DNA from 4 places in the Lysinibacillus sp. NPDC093692 genome. Region 1 is predicted to be linked to each of the others. Evidence: riboswitches for the same ligand, from Rfam matches in the RefSeq annotation. Region 1 holds a riboswitch; each other region holds the start of a gene.
What was found. Region 1 has a riboswitch for thiamine pyrophosphate ahead of thiM (hydroxyethylthiazole kinase). Riboswitches for the same ligand answer to the same signal wherever they lie in the genome.
Positions count from the first base shown of each region.

Region 2: another riboswitch for thiamine pyrophosphate. It lies ahead of thiC (phosphomethylpyrimidine synthase ThiC); the one in region 1 lies ahead of thiM (hydroxyethylthiazole kinase).
Region 3: another riboswitch for thiamine pyrophosphate. It lies ahead of thiW (energy coupling factor transporter S component ThiW); the one in region 1 lies ahead of thiM (hydroxyethylthiazole kinase).
Region 4: another riboswitch for thiamine pyrophosphate. It lies ahead of ACQKN4_RS10755 (ABC transporter substrate-binding protein); the one in region 1 lies ahead of thiM (hydroxyethylthiazole kinase).

Region 1 is NZ_JBNNUW010000005.1:129,107-133,325, forward strand. Features, by position in the region: gene tpx (thiol peroxidase) at 1-81, opposite strand, end outside; gene mbcS (acyl-CoA synthetase MbcS) at 419-2,008, opposite strand; TPP riboswitch at 2,252-2,350, shown strand; gene thiM (hydroxyethylthiazole kinase) at 2,437-3,192, shown strand; gene thiD (bifunctional hydroxymethylpyrimidine kinase/phosphomethylpyrimidine kinase) at 3,192-4,016, shown strand; gene thiE (thiamine phosphate synthase) at 4,006-4,219, shown strand, end outside.
Region 2 is NZ_JBNNUW010000021.1:15,872-20,090, reverse strand. Features, by position in the region: gene ACQKN4_RS19255 (AEC family transporter) at 209-1,138, shown strand; TPP riboswitch at 1,455-1,569, shown strand; gene thiC (phosphomethylpyrimidine synthase ThiC) at 1,703-3,481, shown strand; gene ACQKN4_RS19245 (catalase) at 3,684-4,219, opposite strand, start outside.
Region 3 is NZ_JBNNUW010000001.1:450,880-455,098, forward strand. Features, by position in the region: gene ACQKN4_RS01975 (MarR family winged helix-turn-helix transcriptional regulator) at 225-647, shown strand; gene ACQKN4_RS01980 (ketosteroid isomerase family protein) at 691-1,014, shown strand; gene ACQKN4_RS01985 (EVE domain-containing protein) at 1,030-1,509, shown strand; gene thiW (energy coupling factor transporter S component ThiW) at 1,583-2,083, opposite strand; TPP riboswitch at 2,184-2,291, opposite strand; gene ACQKN4_RS01995 (glycerophosphoryl diester phosphodiesterase membrane domain-containing protein) at 2,678-4,219, shown strand, end outside.
Region 4 is NZ_JBNNUW010000008.1:54,778-58,996, reverse strand. Features, by position in the region: gene ACQKN4_RS10765 (ABC transporter permease) at 1-362, opposite strand, end outside; gene ACQKN4_RS10760 (thiamine-binding protein) at 359-652, opposite strand; gene ACQKN4_RS10755 (ABC transporter substrate-binding protein) at 654-1,649, opposite strand; TPP riboswitch at 1,783-1,893, opposite strand; gene ACQKN4_RS10750 (TetR/AcrR family transcriptional regulator) at 2,146-2,754, shown strand; gene ACQKN4_RS10745 (MFS transporter) at 2,818-4,104, shown strand.

The DNA.
Region 1 (4,219 bases):
GAAATCTGGTGCTTGATCTCCAACCTTTACTTCGTTCCCTACAAGTGTTACTTGACCATTTTTAAATGTTACTTGTGCCATATAAACGCCTCCTAATCATCATATGTACTTAATATTACTAAATGGAGGGAATTAATTGCAACTGAGACAGCTTATCAAAAATATTTTTGAAAAATCTTTTCGCACCTATTCAGCCATGTTTACTTAAGGTTGCACCTTTTTCCAAGTTCATTAAAATAATGTAGGGTTGATTTTCCAACTAACTAATGATGTCTCCCCCAAATAATATGGCTTATCACCCTAATACGAAGTTGATCTCCAACACTTTGCAAAAACTTTAACTTATTCAACCTATAATACATTACCTAATATTATAAAAAAGCAGGAACTTTGATTTTCGACATTATTTCCTAGGAAATTAATGATGCTTGATAAAATGGATTTTTTCTTGCTCTCGTAATTCGACACGACGAATTTTGCCTGATGAGGTCTTTGGCAGCTCAGTAACAAACTCAATCTTACGAGGGTATTTATATGGGGCTGTTAAAGTTTTTACATGGCTTTGTAGTTTTTTTATAAGTGTTTCATTACCAACTTCTCCTTCACAGAGCACAACAAACGCCTTCACGAGATTTCCACGAATCTCATCTGGACTTGCAACAACGGCAGTTTCTTTCACTGCAGGATGCTTCAACAATGCATCTTCTACCTCAAATGGTCCAATCGTATACCCAGACGAAATAATGACATCATCCCCGCGTCCTTCAAACCAAAAATAACCATCATTATCTTTGTATGCACGATCTCCGGTAATATACCAATCGCCTCTAAATTGTAAATTTGTCCGTTCTGGATCGTTTAAATATTTTTTAAATAACGCGGGCGTTTCACAGTGTACAGCAATATCTCCAATTTCCCCAACCGCAACAGGATTTCCAAGATCATTTATAATTTCAACAGTATTACCCGGAGTAGGTTTGCCCATTGATCCCATTCTAGACTCCATCCCTACCATTGTACCAACAAGTAATGTATTCTCTGTTTGTCCATAGCCATCTCGTACTTGTAAATTATAAACTTCGGAAAATACTTTTATCACTTCACTATTTAAAGGTTCACCCGCTGACACAGCCTGACGTATTGTACTTACATTAAAATCTTGTAAATTTTCAAGACTCGCCATAAATCGATATTCGGTTGGTGCGCAACACAGAATATTAATATTGAATTTTTCAATCAGTCTAAAGTAAGTTGCCGCATCAAAGTGACCTTTGTAAACAAATGCTGTTGCACCACTTCCTAAAGTAGCGAGGAACGGACTCCAAATCCATTTTTGCCAGCCTGGAGCTGCTGTTCCCCAAACAATGTCACCCTCTTGAACACCTAACCAATTTGGTGCAGTAGTTCGCAAGTGTGCGTAACCCCAGCTATGTGTATGCACCGCTGCCTTTGGATTGCCTGTTGTACCACTTGTATATGCTAAAAATGCAATGTCTGTACTCTTAGTTGGAGTAGAGCTTATATAAGATGTTGGTTGGCTATGCATTCTTTCAAGCAACGGTTGCCAAGGTTCATGTGCATGACCAATGACAAATTGCTTTATTGCTTGTAAATTTTCCACATTATCAAATTGTTCAATATAAGGCTCAAATGCAACAACTCCTTTTGCATCGGCATGATTGATTCGATATTCAATATCTTTAGTTCTCAGCATTTCTGAACTAGGTATAATAGTTAAACCTGCCTTCAAAGCTGCAATATACACGATATATGCTTCCACTGATCTCGGTACCATGACTAAAATAACATCGCCTTTTTTTAAACCTTGGGAGGTAAATACATGTGCTGCCTGATTCGCCTTTTCAAGTAAAGTTGTATATGTTAAGTACTGAATTTCCTCGTCTTCGCTATAAACTAATAATGCATTTTTCGTAGGATCCTGTGCATATTTTTCAATTTCTTCTGAAATGTTATACCATTCTGGTGCGATTAAATCTTCTCTTTTCATGGCAATTGCCCCCTTTTGTTACGCCCATTATAAAACTCAATTTTTATCATTTTCAATTGAATTCACTCTAATTTATTAAAGTCGTGACAACTATCATGCTCCGCTATATGGCATCAGTCACGTATTGCTTCTATTCATTTCAAATTGGCGTAATCGTCGCTTTCGTACAGAGTTGCTGAATGAAAATAAAAAACTCCCTATTGAACGCGAATGAATAATATGGTACATTTTGGTCAACTAAAAGCATGATTGCAGGGGGACTCATTAAGAGTTGAGAAGGTAAAACCTGACCCTTTGAACCTGTTAGTTAATACTGACGTAGGGAGCAATTCACATCGACTTACTGATGAAAGGCTCTTTTACGTGTTTTTTGCACGAAAAAGGGCCTTTTTTGCACGCTTACGTCCATCCAACGAGGAGGACTTAAATTGATTTTCCAAACGATCCGTAAACAAAATCCACTTATTCATTGCATAACGAATTATGTGGTTGCTAATTTCCAAGCAAATGGCTTATTAGCAATAGGCGCTTCTCCAGTCATGGCTGATGACGGTCATGAGGTTGAAGAAATGGTCACAATCGCCTCAGGCTTATTGATCAATATTGGGACCCTTAATGAGCGAATGAAAGAATCCATGTTACTTGCAGGGAAAAAAGCAAATATTCTTGGCATTCCGGTTGTTTTAGATCCTGTTGCAGCCGGTGCAACGACTTACCGGAAACAAACGGTACAGCAATTATTGGAGAAAATAAAATTTGCGGCGATTCGATGCAATATCGGAGAGCTTGCAGCAATTGCCAATGTAGACTGGCAACAAAAAGGCGTAGATAGTGGTAGTGGTTCAATTTCTTTAGAAATGGAGGCACAAAAAATAGCTCAGCAATACAATTGTATTGTTATTGTGACCGGTGAAAAGGATTTTATTACTGACGGCAAACTTCAGCAATGGGTTACAGGTGGAAATTCGCAAATGACAGAAGTTACTGGAACAGGCTGCTTATTGAGTGCAATATGTTGTGCCTCTATCACCGCAGGAGATCAACCATTTGACCAATTACTAGAAACATTATCACTTTATAAAAAATTAGCAGAAAAAGCCGCTTCTTCTACTCGATTCATTGGCGATTTTCAAATAGCTGTATTGAATGAACTACATCGCCTTTCAAAGGAAGGTGAAGAATAATGCATATTGTAACGACAATTGCCGGTTCAGATAGTGGCGGCGGTGCAGGTATACAAGCTGATTTAAAAACATTCCAGGAATTAAAAGTATTTGGAACGTCTGTCATTACAGCTTTAACGGCCCAGAATACTTTGGGTGTATCAGATGTTTTACCAATTGAAGTGAGCTTTGTTGAAAAACAACTGAAAGCGCTAATCGAGGATTTTTCAATTAGTGCTATTAAAACAGGAATGTTGTTTTCCTCCGAAATCATCCAATCAATTGCACATATTTTAGCCGAAGTAAATATTCCACTTATTGTAGATCCTGTTATGATTGCAAAAGGTGGCGAGAGCTTATTACAGCAAGAAGCAATTGAGGCATTACGAAATTATTTGCTACCTTTAGCAACAATTGTAACACCTAACATTCCTGAGGCCGAAACCCTTTCTGGAAGAAAAATTAATTCTATAGCAGATATTAAAGAAGTAGCCCAGATTTTATTACAGACAGGTGTTCAATGCGTCGTTATGAAAGGCGGTCATTTAGAGGATATATGTCATGCTACTGATTATGTATTTTTTCAAGATGGTGGATCATTTTCTATGCAATCTACTCGTATTGCAACAGCAAACACGCATGGTACAGGCTGTACATTTTCCGCTGCATTAACTGCTTTTCTTGGCCTTGGGCTACCTATAGAAAAGGCAATTGAGGAAGCTAAAAAATTTATTCAATTAGCAATAACTCATGATTTATCTATTGGGAATGGCCATGGTCCAACAAATCATTTTGCTTATCAACAGTATAAGGATTCCTGCGAGGTGATCATACATGAAACGTGACGATTTACAGCTATATTTTATTATGGGTACAGGTAATGTTTTCAATCAGGAGCCAATAATTGTATTAGAAAAAGCTCTCCAATCCGGAATTACTATGTTTCAATACCGTGAAAAAGGGCCAAATACCCTTACTGGACGAGCCTATGAAAATTTTGCTCGTAAATGTCAAAAGCTCTGTCAACAGTATCATGTTCCGTTTATTA
Region 2 (4,219 bases), on a different contig from region 1:
GTTATTTTACTATATTAATTTAATGAAATAATAGGCCTTTTTTCTTCTATTATTTTAATAACTCGTAGTTTGAAAGGGTAAATCATCCTTCCAAGAGCTCTTTGCTATTGTTTGAACATGATGAAAAAGACAGGATGAGTGAACGCTGAAGTACATTGACCGAGTTTACAAACAGCACTACTATAGGAGAGGAAAGGGGGACAACACTATGGTGTATCTCGGTATGATTTTCTTTCAAATTGTCGCTCCGATTTTAGTGCTTCTAGTACTTGGCGCAGTTTTACAAAGGAAATTTCGATTTAATTTAAAGGCGCTATCTCAACTTATTACATATTGCTTTATGCCAGCAGCTGTTTTTGTGAATTTATATGAAACGAGTATAGAATTGTCTGTGCTTGGGGAAGTTGCGCTTTTTATTCTACTCTTTATCGGAAGCCAAATGGTCCTTAGTCACTTTCTAGCAAAGGGGCTCGGTTTAGTAAAAACAGAGGCTGCGGTGTTTAAAAATAGCGTTGTCCTCATTAATTCAGGCAACTATGGTATTCCAGTTGCCCAAATGATTTTTGTGACTCAGCCGATTGGGGTAGCGATTCAAGTTATTCTCGTTATATTTCAAAATATGACGACGTATACTTACGGCTTGTACAATTTAATTTCTTCAACAAAATCAGGCATGTCAATTTTGAAAGATTTCCTCAAAATGCCTATTATTCATGCACTTATTATCGGCGTTACTATGAACTATTTTAATATCCCTATTCCACAGTTCGTAAAAATTCCGATAGACCATGTGGCAGATGGCTTTATCGCTGTGGCATTAATAACTTTAGGGGCACAGCTATCCCAACTTGAAATAAAATCTATGTTTAATAAGATGGTATACATTAGTTGTTTTACACGATTAATCATAGGGCCTGCCGTTGCATTGCTTATCATTTTTGCGCTTGGTCTTGACGGTGTCGTGGCACAATCACTTTTTATAGCTAGTTCGTTCCCGACATCGCGAAATAGTTCCAGTCTGGCATTAGAATATGACGTAGAATCGGCAACTGCTGCACAAACAGTTTTATTTTCAACGATTGTGAGCTGTATTACAGTGACAATTGTAATTTATGTAGCGGAGTTGTTGTTTACCTAACAGTTGGGTGTCATATAGTATAAAAGATAAGGTGGAAAGCTTTTCAGGAGTTAGGGGCTCTTTTTCTGAATTAAAAGCTAGTGATTTATATTTGTTAAAACAAGATATAAGTTGATTGGAGTGGAGGCTGGGCGACTCCTTGGGGATTAGCGTCACAGATGAGACCCTGCAGCGAAGCGAAGCGGCTCATCGGACGCCCCCAGGAAAGCGCCCAGCCGGAGCGAAAATCAACTGCACGTTATGGTGATAATCCAAAAATAATCAAATGAAGCTTCCATCTATTAGCAATATCTGCTACACTAGCATCAAACTTAATAGTATTAACTAGGGGAGTCTGATGAGTCAGGCTGAGAGGGAAACGCATAGAGGTTTCTTGACCCTTTGGACCTGATCTGGCTCATACCAGCGTGGGAAAGTTAACCATTATTGCACACTATGTTATTTGCAATAACTATACCTTTACATTCTTAGCCGGATCCAAAAATTTTTTGGATTCGGCTTTCGTTTTGTTGGGGTGAGCTAGATTCGGTCCTTGTATAAATGTAAAAGGGAGCGAAGTAGTTTATGACAACAGTTAGCGAAAAGAATATTACGATTATGTCAAATTTTGAAGGAAGTAAAAAAGTTTACGTAGAAGGTTCTCGACCAGATATTTTAGTGCCAATGCGTGAGATTGCTTTAAGTCCGACGACAGGAAGCTTTGGTGAGGAAGAAAATGCACCAGTGCGTGTTTATGATACGAGTGGCCCGTACACTGATCCTGCACATAAGGTGGACATTACGAAAGGATTGCCAGCTTTACGTAGTGCATGGATCAAAGAACGAGGTGACGTTGAAGAATACGAAGGTCGTACAATCAAGCCAGAAGATAATGGATTTCGCAAAGCTGATGATCCACGGATGAATGAAAATGTTTTTCCGGATTTATCTAGAAAGCCTTTACGTGCGAAGAAAGGTAAAAATGTAACGCAGCTTCACTATGCACGAAAGGGAATTATTACTCCAGAAATGGAATTTGTAGCGATTCGCGAAAATATGGATCCTGAGTTCGTGCGCTCAGAGATCGCGGCGGGGCGTGCAATTATGCCATCTAATATTAATCACCCTGAGGCAGAGCCGATGATTATTGGACGCAACTTCCATGTGAAAATTAACGCCAATATTGGAAATTCAGCGGTGACATCCTCTATTGCAGAAGAAGTAGAAAAAATGACGTGGGCTACACGCTGGGGTGCTGATAACATCATGGATTTATCCACGGGTAAACATATTCATACGACGCGTGAATGGATTATCCGTAATGCCGCAGTGCCAGTAGGGACGGTGCCGATTTATCAAGCGCTCGAAAAAGTAAATGGTGTGGCAGAGGATTTAACGTGGGAAGTGTATCGTGATACGTTAATCGAACAGGCAGAGCAAGGTGTAGATTACTTCACGATTCATGCAGGCGTATTGCTACGCTATGTGCCATTAACGGCTAATCGTGTAACTGGCATAGTGTCTCGAGGAGGCTCGATTATGGCACAATGGTGTTTATATCACCACCAAGAGAGCTTCTTATATACTCATTTTGAAGAAATCTGTGAAATTATGAAAACCTATGATGTTGCTTTCTCTTTAGGTGATGGTTTACGTCCTGGTTCTATAGCAGATGCAAATGATGAGGCTCAATTTGCGGAGCTGGAAACGCTAGGGGAATTAACACAAATTGCCTGGGAGCATGATGTACAGGTGATGGTAGAAGGACCGGGGCATGTGCCGATGCATCTTATTAAAGAAAACATGGACAAGCAGTTAGAGGTGTGTAAGGAAGCTCCTTTCTATACGTTAGGGCCGCTAACGACAGATATTGCTCCAGGCTATGACCATATTACATCAGCCATTGGAGCCGCGATGATTGGTTGGTATGGTACGGCAATGCTATGTTATGTAACGCCTAAAGAACATCTTGGCTTACCAAATCGTGATGATGTTCGTGTAGGGGTTATTACGTACAAAATTGCTGCACATGCGGCTGATTTAGCTAAAGGGCACCCGGGGGCACAGCAACGTGATGATGCACTATCAAAGGCGCGCTTTGAATTCCGCTGGCGCGATCAATTCAACCTTTCGCTAGATCCAGAGCGTGCAGTCGAATATCATGATGAAACATTGCCAGCAGAAGGAGCAAAAACGGCGCATTTCTGTTCAATGTGTGGACCTAAGTTTTGTAGTATGAAAATCTCACAGGATATTCGTACTTATGCAAAAGAAAAAGACTTAAATACAACTGAAGCAATCCATAAAGGTATGCAGGAGAAGGCGAAAGAATTTAAAAAGGCAGGCAGTCAAATCTATCAATAATTATTAGAGCGGGCTTGTGTCTATCAATATAGGCACAAGCCTTATTTTTGTTCATCGTCAAAAGTAATGGATGACCTACGCATCAACCACTCATTATGTGATGATCCCACATTTAAGATAAAAAAACTCCATGTGAGGTTGCCCTTCACATGGAGTAAAAAGTTGGATTTGGATATCAATAATAGTTGGAATATGTGGAGAATTAAACGTTAGTTGGTTGTTTTACGTATGGATTTGAAAGATCCATACCTTCTAATGAAAGACCCATAGCTTTTGCTACACCTTCACCATATGCTGGGTCAGCTAAATAACAGTGAAGAATATGACGACGTTTGATGAATTCTTCAACTGATGCCATATCATTAGCCGTATTTTCGAATAGACGTTGTTGCTCTTCGGCAGTCATTAGGTTGAATAATTTACCTGGCTGCTCAAAGTAGTTGTTATCATCTTCACGGAAGTCATGGATACCAGCATTACCGTCAATACGTAATTCAGGCTCTTTATAGTCTAAATTATGTTCCCATTCACCATAGCTATTTGGTTCATAGCCTAAAGTTGAACCAAGGTTGCCATCGAAGCGCATAGCACCATCGCGGTGGAATGAACGGAATGGACATTTTGGTGCGTTTACAGGAAGCATGTAATGGTTTACACCTAAACGGTAGCGTTGTGCATCTGCATAAGCAAAGATACGAGCCTGTAACATTTTATCTGGAGAGAAGCTAATACCAGGGA
Region 3 (4,219 bases), on a different contig from region 1:
TTATCGCCCAACATTTACACTTTGTCGATAAACTTTAGCAATTTATCGCCCAACATTTGAATTTTATCGATAAACTTTAGCGGTTTAGCACCCAACTTATAATTTTTATCGACATCCACTAACCGCTGATTTATCTTGTAAATAAAGTGTATAAATGTAATGATGGATGATAGTAATAAAATATTACTATCATTAAAAAGCACTATCGATTTGGAGGTTCAAAAATGACCAATATAATGAATTCATTTGGTTTTCTAAGTTTTAAATTAGCGGAGGCTTTAGAGGAAAATCTCGAGCAATATATTAGCGAAAAATTTCACATGAAATCTAGAGAAGTCGGGATCATGATGGCTGTAAAAGACCAAAAACTTAGCCAAATTCAAATAGGGCAGATTTTAAAGTTAGATAAAAATAGTGTCCGCTTTTTTATCGATGGTCTAGAAGAAAGAAAGTATGTTTATAGAGAAAAAAATCCAGAAAATAGAAGGGAAAATTTAATATGCCTTACCGAACAGGGTGAAAATTTGGCAGAAAAATTAATGAAGACCCTTACGATTTCTGAGAATGAAGTTTTAAACGTACTCTCATGGGAAGAAAAAGAGCAATTAAAAAACATTATGAAAAAAGTATATGAAAATCGTTCATAGGGATTAAAACCTTATAAATAAAAAAGGAAAGGGTGATTGAGATATGAAGGCAGTAGAGGTTATGAAGGAGTATTTAAGAAGAGCGCAAGTAGAGGGGCACGACTTATCTGACATGTATGCAAATCATGGGGAATTGAAAAATTTTAAAGGTCAAACTTTTAAAGGAAAAAAAGAAATACAGAACTTTTACATGTCATCTATGCCGACAGGCTTTAAATTAACGATCCACAATATTGAAGGCGATGATATAGAAGCTAGAGCTATCATTTCGACTACTTGGGATGGTTTGCCAAACCCAGTGATTTTGGAAGAAAAGTTGATTCTTGAAAATGAAAAAATTAAATCATTTACAATGATCCCGAAATAAAAGGAGAAGGAAGCTATGTCAGTATATCCTAATAAAAATCCTCTTCCTACGCCTGAAAGAGACACGAAATACTGGATTGGCGTAGTATCTCTTAATCATGTACAAAAAGGGGTTAAGGGAGGGTTCGGCCAGTTATGTCATGGCAAAGAAAGACCTTTGAAACGAATGCAAAAAGGAGATTGGATCATTTATTATTCTCCTAAAAAAAGTCTAGATGGTAATGAACCTGTAAGAGCATTTACCGCAATTGGAAGGATAAAGGACGACCGAATATACGAGTTACAAATGGCGGAAAATTTTATTCCTTTCCGAAGAGATATAGACTTTTATAAAGATGCAAAAGCTGTACCAATAAAAAGAGTCTTAGATTTTTTAGAATTTGTAGAAGATAAATCGAAATATGGCTATAAATTCAGATTTGGTCATTTTGAAATAAGCAAAAAGGACTTTTTATTAATTGCTCATGAAATGGGATTACCGTTGAAGTATGGGTGAATTTGGTTGGACAAAAAACGTTACTTTCTTAATTCCCCTTAAGAAAATAACGTTTTTAAATTTGCCTAAATCTTTATTTAAGAAGAGTATTAAGGTTAGTTACAAATACTGTCTTGCGCAAATTGCTAGCAACGACAATGCCTAATACAGCACCAATAGTACTTGAAGTTAAAAAGGCTGGCATGAAAAATAAAGCAGCTACAGAAGTCCCCATTAATAAATGTGCGTAGGGCACTGCAATGAGTGAGGCAATAATACCTGTCCCAAACATTTCACCGACACCTGCGAGCCATTGTTTGTCGCTGTATTTATAGGCAAGGGCGGCGCATAAAGCACCAATGACACTGCCAGGTATAGCTAATAATGAGCCTGTACCTGTTAAAATACGAATAATAGCTGTGATAAAGGCGATCATAACAGTAGGCACTGGTCCAAGAATAATCGCGCCAATAACATTAATGGCATGCTGTACAGGGTAGGCACGCGCAATTCCTGTCGGTATTGAAACGAAGGTAGAACCTGCTACGGCAATTGCTACTAATAAGGCCATGATTGTTAATTTTCGAATTGACATAATTTCCACTCCTATTTTGTATTTATTGAATTGCTAATAAACCAGAAAAAAGCCGCTCCCTATAAGCATTAGGAAGCGGCCTTGCATTTAAAATAGTAAAAAGCAAGTGTCGCCACTTCCCTCCGCTAGTGTGAACTAGATCAGGTTCAAAGGGTCCGTATATGACAATATACGTCTCAGCCTTTAAAAGACTCCCCTAGTGGTAATGATTTTAACTCTTAATTTTTCTAATAATAACGTAGTCAAGACAGCCTGTTTCCCTCGATATACAAGGAGTTTAACAGGAGGAATCAATCATAGTTACTAACATTTTAGCACACTCGAAAGAACAGAGCTAGAACTCCTACATACTCAATGGATGGTCTACAAGTGTCGTCGCTAAAGAAATAGGGAGGAATCCTTCAAGTGAAGAACTAAAGTTGAAGCGCGATCAATAATTTGCCGCCTTTTTATGTATTGATTCTCTCCATTCCGTGTGCATGGTCAAAAATATTTTTCAGCTTATTACACTCCACTATGCAGTCTTGTTGGAGGAAATGTGTAGGTATATAATGGAATATATACCGCGAAACTAACTAAAGGAAAACCAAAACCATGAATACCAAACAAACCAATACGAATCGTTTAAGACTCATGCCATTTCAAATGACGAGGGATATTTTAAAGGTGTGGAAGTATGCGTACCGTCCTTTTCTTTTATTTGAATTGATATACAAACTGCTAACGATAAGTGTATTTATCCCGTTGTTATCCATAATTTTCAACAAATTACTGGCTGTAGGGGGCTTCGAAGCAGCCGCCAATCATGACCTTCTGCGCTTCTTGTTCAGCAAATATGGCTTACTTAGTGTACTAGTAATGGTGCCAATTGCGATAATGCTCATTTACACAGAGTTCACGGTTCTCTTCTATATTGCGTACTACGGGATTCAGGAGAAGCGCCCACGAATCCGCCCTGTATTGTTCAAGGCAATCTCTAGCTTACCAGGCTTATGGCGCATCGGGGTTTTCGGACTTGCTCTCTATTTATTGCTCCTGTTCCCGCTACTTGATGCCAACATCGGCGGAACACTTTTACCTAATATGACAGTTCCAAACTTTATTACGGGCGAGCTGATGAAGACAACCTTCGGAACTATCGCTCTTGTTATCGTCGGACTGCTCATCTTGGCATTGAACTTAATCTGTATCTATGCTCTGCCGATTATGGTATTGGAAGGCAAGTATCGATTCTGGAACGCTGTTCGCGAGAGCAAGCGATTGTTCTGGCGTAGTAAGTGGTCATTAGTTAGAGCTGTGTTTGAATGGGTAGTAATCTTCCTGTTTCTGTTTATTCTACTTATCTGTTTAATCATCCTAATCGTGCTTCTCCTTCCTAGTGGGGATGGTGAGTCCAGATTAATGACTACCATTGGCGTCATGCTAAGCCTTGGTTTGTATATCGCAACACTAATTATGACTCCAATGTTCATTACCATCATCACCTTGCTCTATGTACGCTATCAAGGCCATGACCATGTGAACATTGATACCGATGGAGTCGATGCTACTGTCTGGAAAGGACGCGATATGCAGCGTTCGCTCATGCGACGTTATCGTTCAATGCTGACTACATTCGGACTGTTCATTCTTATTGTTATAGGCTGGGGAGCAACTGCCCTGTTGACTGATTGGGGAGAAACCAATGAAAAGTTCATCATTATGGCTCATCGGGGCGACACCACTTCAGGCATAGAGAATACAATGGGTGCCTTCGAAGGCGCCATTCGCACAGGTGCTGATTATATCGAGCTCGATATTCTGCAGACGAAAGATGGCAAGCTTGCGGTCATCCATGATGAGAATTTGAGACGATTGTCCGGCAAAAATGTGAATGTTTTTGATCTTTCCCTTGCCGAACTTCAACAAATTTCGCTGCGCGTAGGCAAGTTCCAAGACAATGTCCCATCTCTTGATGAGGTGTTGGAGCGTACGAAAGGTAAAATCAAGCTTAATGTGGAACTCAAAACACATGGACATGAAAAGAATTTTGTCCCTATCTTAGTGGATACGATTCGTAGACATAAGGCAGAACAACAGATTATTCTCCAGAGCTTAGACTATGAGCTCGTAAAGAAAGTGAAGAAGGCCGCACCA
Region 4 (4,219 bases), on a different contig from region 1:
TTTGGCAATAAACCGAAGCCAAACCAAATGATTAATAATGGTGCTAGGACAAGTACCGGGACATTTTGCGACATAATGAGAATAGGATAAAATAGCTCCCTTATAAACGTAAAACGATGTAATAGCACCGCAACTGTTAGCCCACATAATATCCCGATAGCAAGACCAAGAAGTGCTAATTGGATCGTAGCTAAAGCATGCGGCACAAACATCTCATACGATTGAAAGCCCTCTTTCAAAATGGCACTCGGTGCAGGCAAAAGCCAATGTGGAATATCAGCAAAACGGACAATTAGTTCCCATATGAATAAGAGGAAGGCGATAAAAATTATCGTCCTTCCTTGTTTAACAGCCTGCTTCATCCCTTGTATTTCTCCGTTAGCGTATCCATTGTAATACCGGATGGCTGATATAAAATTTTCACTTGCGTAATGACATTGATTGCGCCAAGCTCGATCATCTTGGCATTCATTTTTTCAATAATTTGCAGCAAAGTCGTAAGCTCGCCTTCCATTGTCGTTTCTAATGGATGAACTTCATATTTCACCCCTGAAGTGTCGATCACTGCAATCGCTGCATCGACAAACGGGATCACATCTTCATATGTTTCAGTTTTCGGGATAATTTGTACACTTATTAAAGAGTTTGCCATATTACTTTGTCCCCTTTTTCGGTAAAAAGTCGTTTGTAAATGCTTGTTTTGCGTTAAATTCGCCCTCTAAAACTTTGTTATCGGCCATCCATTTCGCGTAGTTTTCCCAGACAGCTAATTTTTGCTCGCCCCATTGTGCAGCGTCGTCTTGATACTTATCTGCTAGCCATTCCTGACTTTTATGCACAAGGTTCTTATCTAAATCAGGTACCGCTTCTAGTAAACTATCAGCTGCCTCATTAGGGTGTTTTATTGCATATTCATAGCCCTTTGCTGCAGCAGCGACAAAAGCTTTTACCGTCTCAGGATTATCCTGAATCATTTTTTCATTTGTAGCAAGCACAGGTGTGTAATAATCTAATTGCTCACTATAATCTGTTAAATAAAGCATGTTCAGCTTTTCGCCGCGAAGTTCTGCTTCAATACCTGTCCATGCATAATAAATCCACGCAAAATCAATATCTTTTTTCATCATAGTGAAGAAATCTAAATCGCCTGCATTGACGATATCTAACTTATTAATATCCGCATTTTTTGTTTGCATAAGTGATTGTAGTACAGCCTTTTCAAGCGGTGCACCCCAGCCACCGTAAGTTTTCCCTTCAAAATCCTTTGGTGACGTAATGCCTTTTGATGCGGTAGATGCGAAACCCGAAGTATTATGTTGTATAATCGCTGCAATCGATACTAATGGTACATCCTGCACACGCGCCTGTGTAATTCCTTCCTGATAGCTTACGCCAAACTGAGCCTTTCCTGATGCTACAAGCTGATCTGCACCCGTTTCGCCAGGTAATAAAATATCAACATCTAAACCTTGTTCCTTAAAGTAGCCAAGTTTTTCAGCTACATATAAACCTGTATGATTTGTGTTCGGTGTCCAATCAAGAACTACCGATACTTTTGTTAATCCTTTAGCATCCTTTTTAGCCTCTTTTTCGCTACAGCCCACTAATGTAAAAAGTGCAACCATTAGGACCAATAACCATTTTTTCATGCTGAATCCTCCAAGTAAGTAGTGTGAAAGTGTTCATAAATGAATGTCTTTACCAGAGGGAAACAAAAGTCTGAAAACATAAAAAACGCCTAGGATTCCTCCCAGACGTTTTACAATCAGTATCAAAAATTTTCTTTTTTGAATAGATGTTCCCTACGCTGGTACGAGCCAAATCAGGTTCAAAGGGTCAGCGTCTATCGGACACAATCTCAGCTGGCAACTACCAGCCCCCCTACATTCTTTCCATATGAACTTTTCGATGATTATTATACCCATATCAATCCGGAAATGACAAGGGTCTGTTTACAGATAGTGATGAATTATTATTAAGCTGCCTCATTTCTAATCATCTAACTGCTATGGCCCTTCATTGAGGTATTTCTGTTATAACTAGGTATAAAATTCAAAAAATTCTTTAAACACATTGACAATGGAAACATATTACAATAGAATTTGATTGACCAATCAATCATTTATTTTGGAAGGAGTATCTAAAATGGAAACTAAACTTACTAATGATGAGAAAAAGAAAAGAAAAAGATCTACTATCTTAAACGCTGCCATTAAATTATACAGTGATACTGGTTTTGCGGAGACAAAAGTTGCCGACATATCAAAAGAAGCTGGTGTTAGTTTTGGTACCGTATTTACGTATTTTGATTCAAAAGAAGCGCTTTATGAATCAGCTATTTTGGAGCCATTGAAGGAAATCAAACCTTATTTTATTGAAATAGGAGAACACTTTAAAGGTGAGCCTCTTGAAGTTGTGAAGGAAATGATAGATTGTCATGTACAGCTTTTTTCAATGAAAAGTGAATACTTACGTCTCATTCAGCAGGTTCTTGCAAGACCTGATCGTTTCCCAAAACTTTTTAAAGAACTAGATGATTTCGTAAAAGTATTTATAAACAGTATTTATCCGGTTGTTGAAGAAGGTCAAAGGCTTGGTTACTTTTATGAAGAATCACCTTCATTAATTGCTGAATCGTACTTATCCATCTTAAACGGAATGCGTTTAACATTTATTGATGAATATACAAACGTGATGCGGAAGGATATATCGAGACAAGCTCTAAGATTATTTGGGCCTATCAAAAATAACTAAGCCTTCTCCCCCTTTGCCCAGCCAGGACCTGTAGACAATATAGTATTAAATAGGAGTGATTATATGAAATTGAGAGATATCCATCCCAACATCAAACTTCGCCTAGTCATGCAATTTCTAGGCGGTCTTATTTCTATGGCTGTTATCCCTTTTCTGGCTATTTATTTTACTCAAAATATCGGAGCTACTAAAACGGCTATTATTCTTATAATAATTGTCATTAGTGGGGTCCTTGGAGGGTTTATCGGAGGGCATATTTCAGATAAAATTGGGCGAAAAAAAATAATGATTTATTCTGAGATTGGACTATTACTTTCGTATCTGTTTATAGCACTTTGTAATTCCCCTTGGTTTAACCTTCCTTATACTTCTGCAGCATTCTTCATCATTAATATGTTTTGTGGAGGCATGTTTCAGCCAGCTGCACAAGCTATGATGATTGATGTTACTAATTCTGAATCGAGAAAGCTCGTATTTACAATTAGCTACTGGTTAGGGAATTTATCAACTGCAATTGGTGGAATCGTTGGGGCATTTCTTTTTAAAAACTACTTATTTGAATTATTTATTGGGATCTCACTAGTCACTTTGTTATCTGTTTTTATGACTGTATTTTTCATCACAGAAACTTATTCACCAGAGCCTTCACCTAAGTCTTCTCATCATAAGAAAAAATCTTCATCCGTAGAAATGTTTCAAACTTATTCAACCGTTTTAAAAGATAAGCTATTTATGTTTTATATTTTAGGAGCAATCTTGATCTTTACCTTGGAACAGTCTTTATCAAACTATATTGGGATTCGTCTCGAAAAAGATATACCTCAACATTCAGCTTCTTTGTTTGGAATAGATTTCATTGTAGATGGCACAAAAATGCTTGGTTTTCTTCGAACAGAGAATACTATTCTTGTAGTTCTCCTCTCAAGTGCTGTATTATTCTTGTTAAAAAAATGCAGTGATCGCTGGACTCTTGTTACAGGTATGTTGATCTTTTCTATATGTTTTAGTATCTTTGCTTCTTCAAATAGCGTATTGATTCTTTTTATTGCCATGTTTATTGGAACAATTGGTGAGCTGATGTTTGTGCCCATTAAACAGGCGATGATAGGAGAACTTGCCCCTTCTAACGCTCGTAGCACCTATATGGCTTTTAATAGCTTAACTACCTATGGAGCAATGATTATAGCTTCGTTATTGATCATCGTTGGACAGTGGATTCCCCCTATATATATGAGCGGGTTGCTCCTTATTCTAGGATTAACTGGTACATTTTTGTACTACATAATAACAAAAACGCTATACGCTAAAGTTAGTGAAAGGGATGATAGAAAAGTACCTGTTTCTAATTAAGAGAAGCAACAAATACTGTGAAGCTAAATAGAGAAAGTCTTTCTAATCCCCTAAAGAACCTAAACGTTGCGGCCAAAGAAACCGATGCCTTTGCCGGTATTTTATTGGCTTGCTT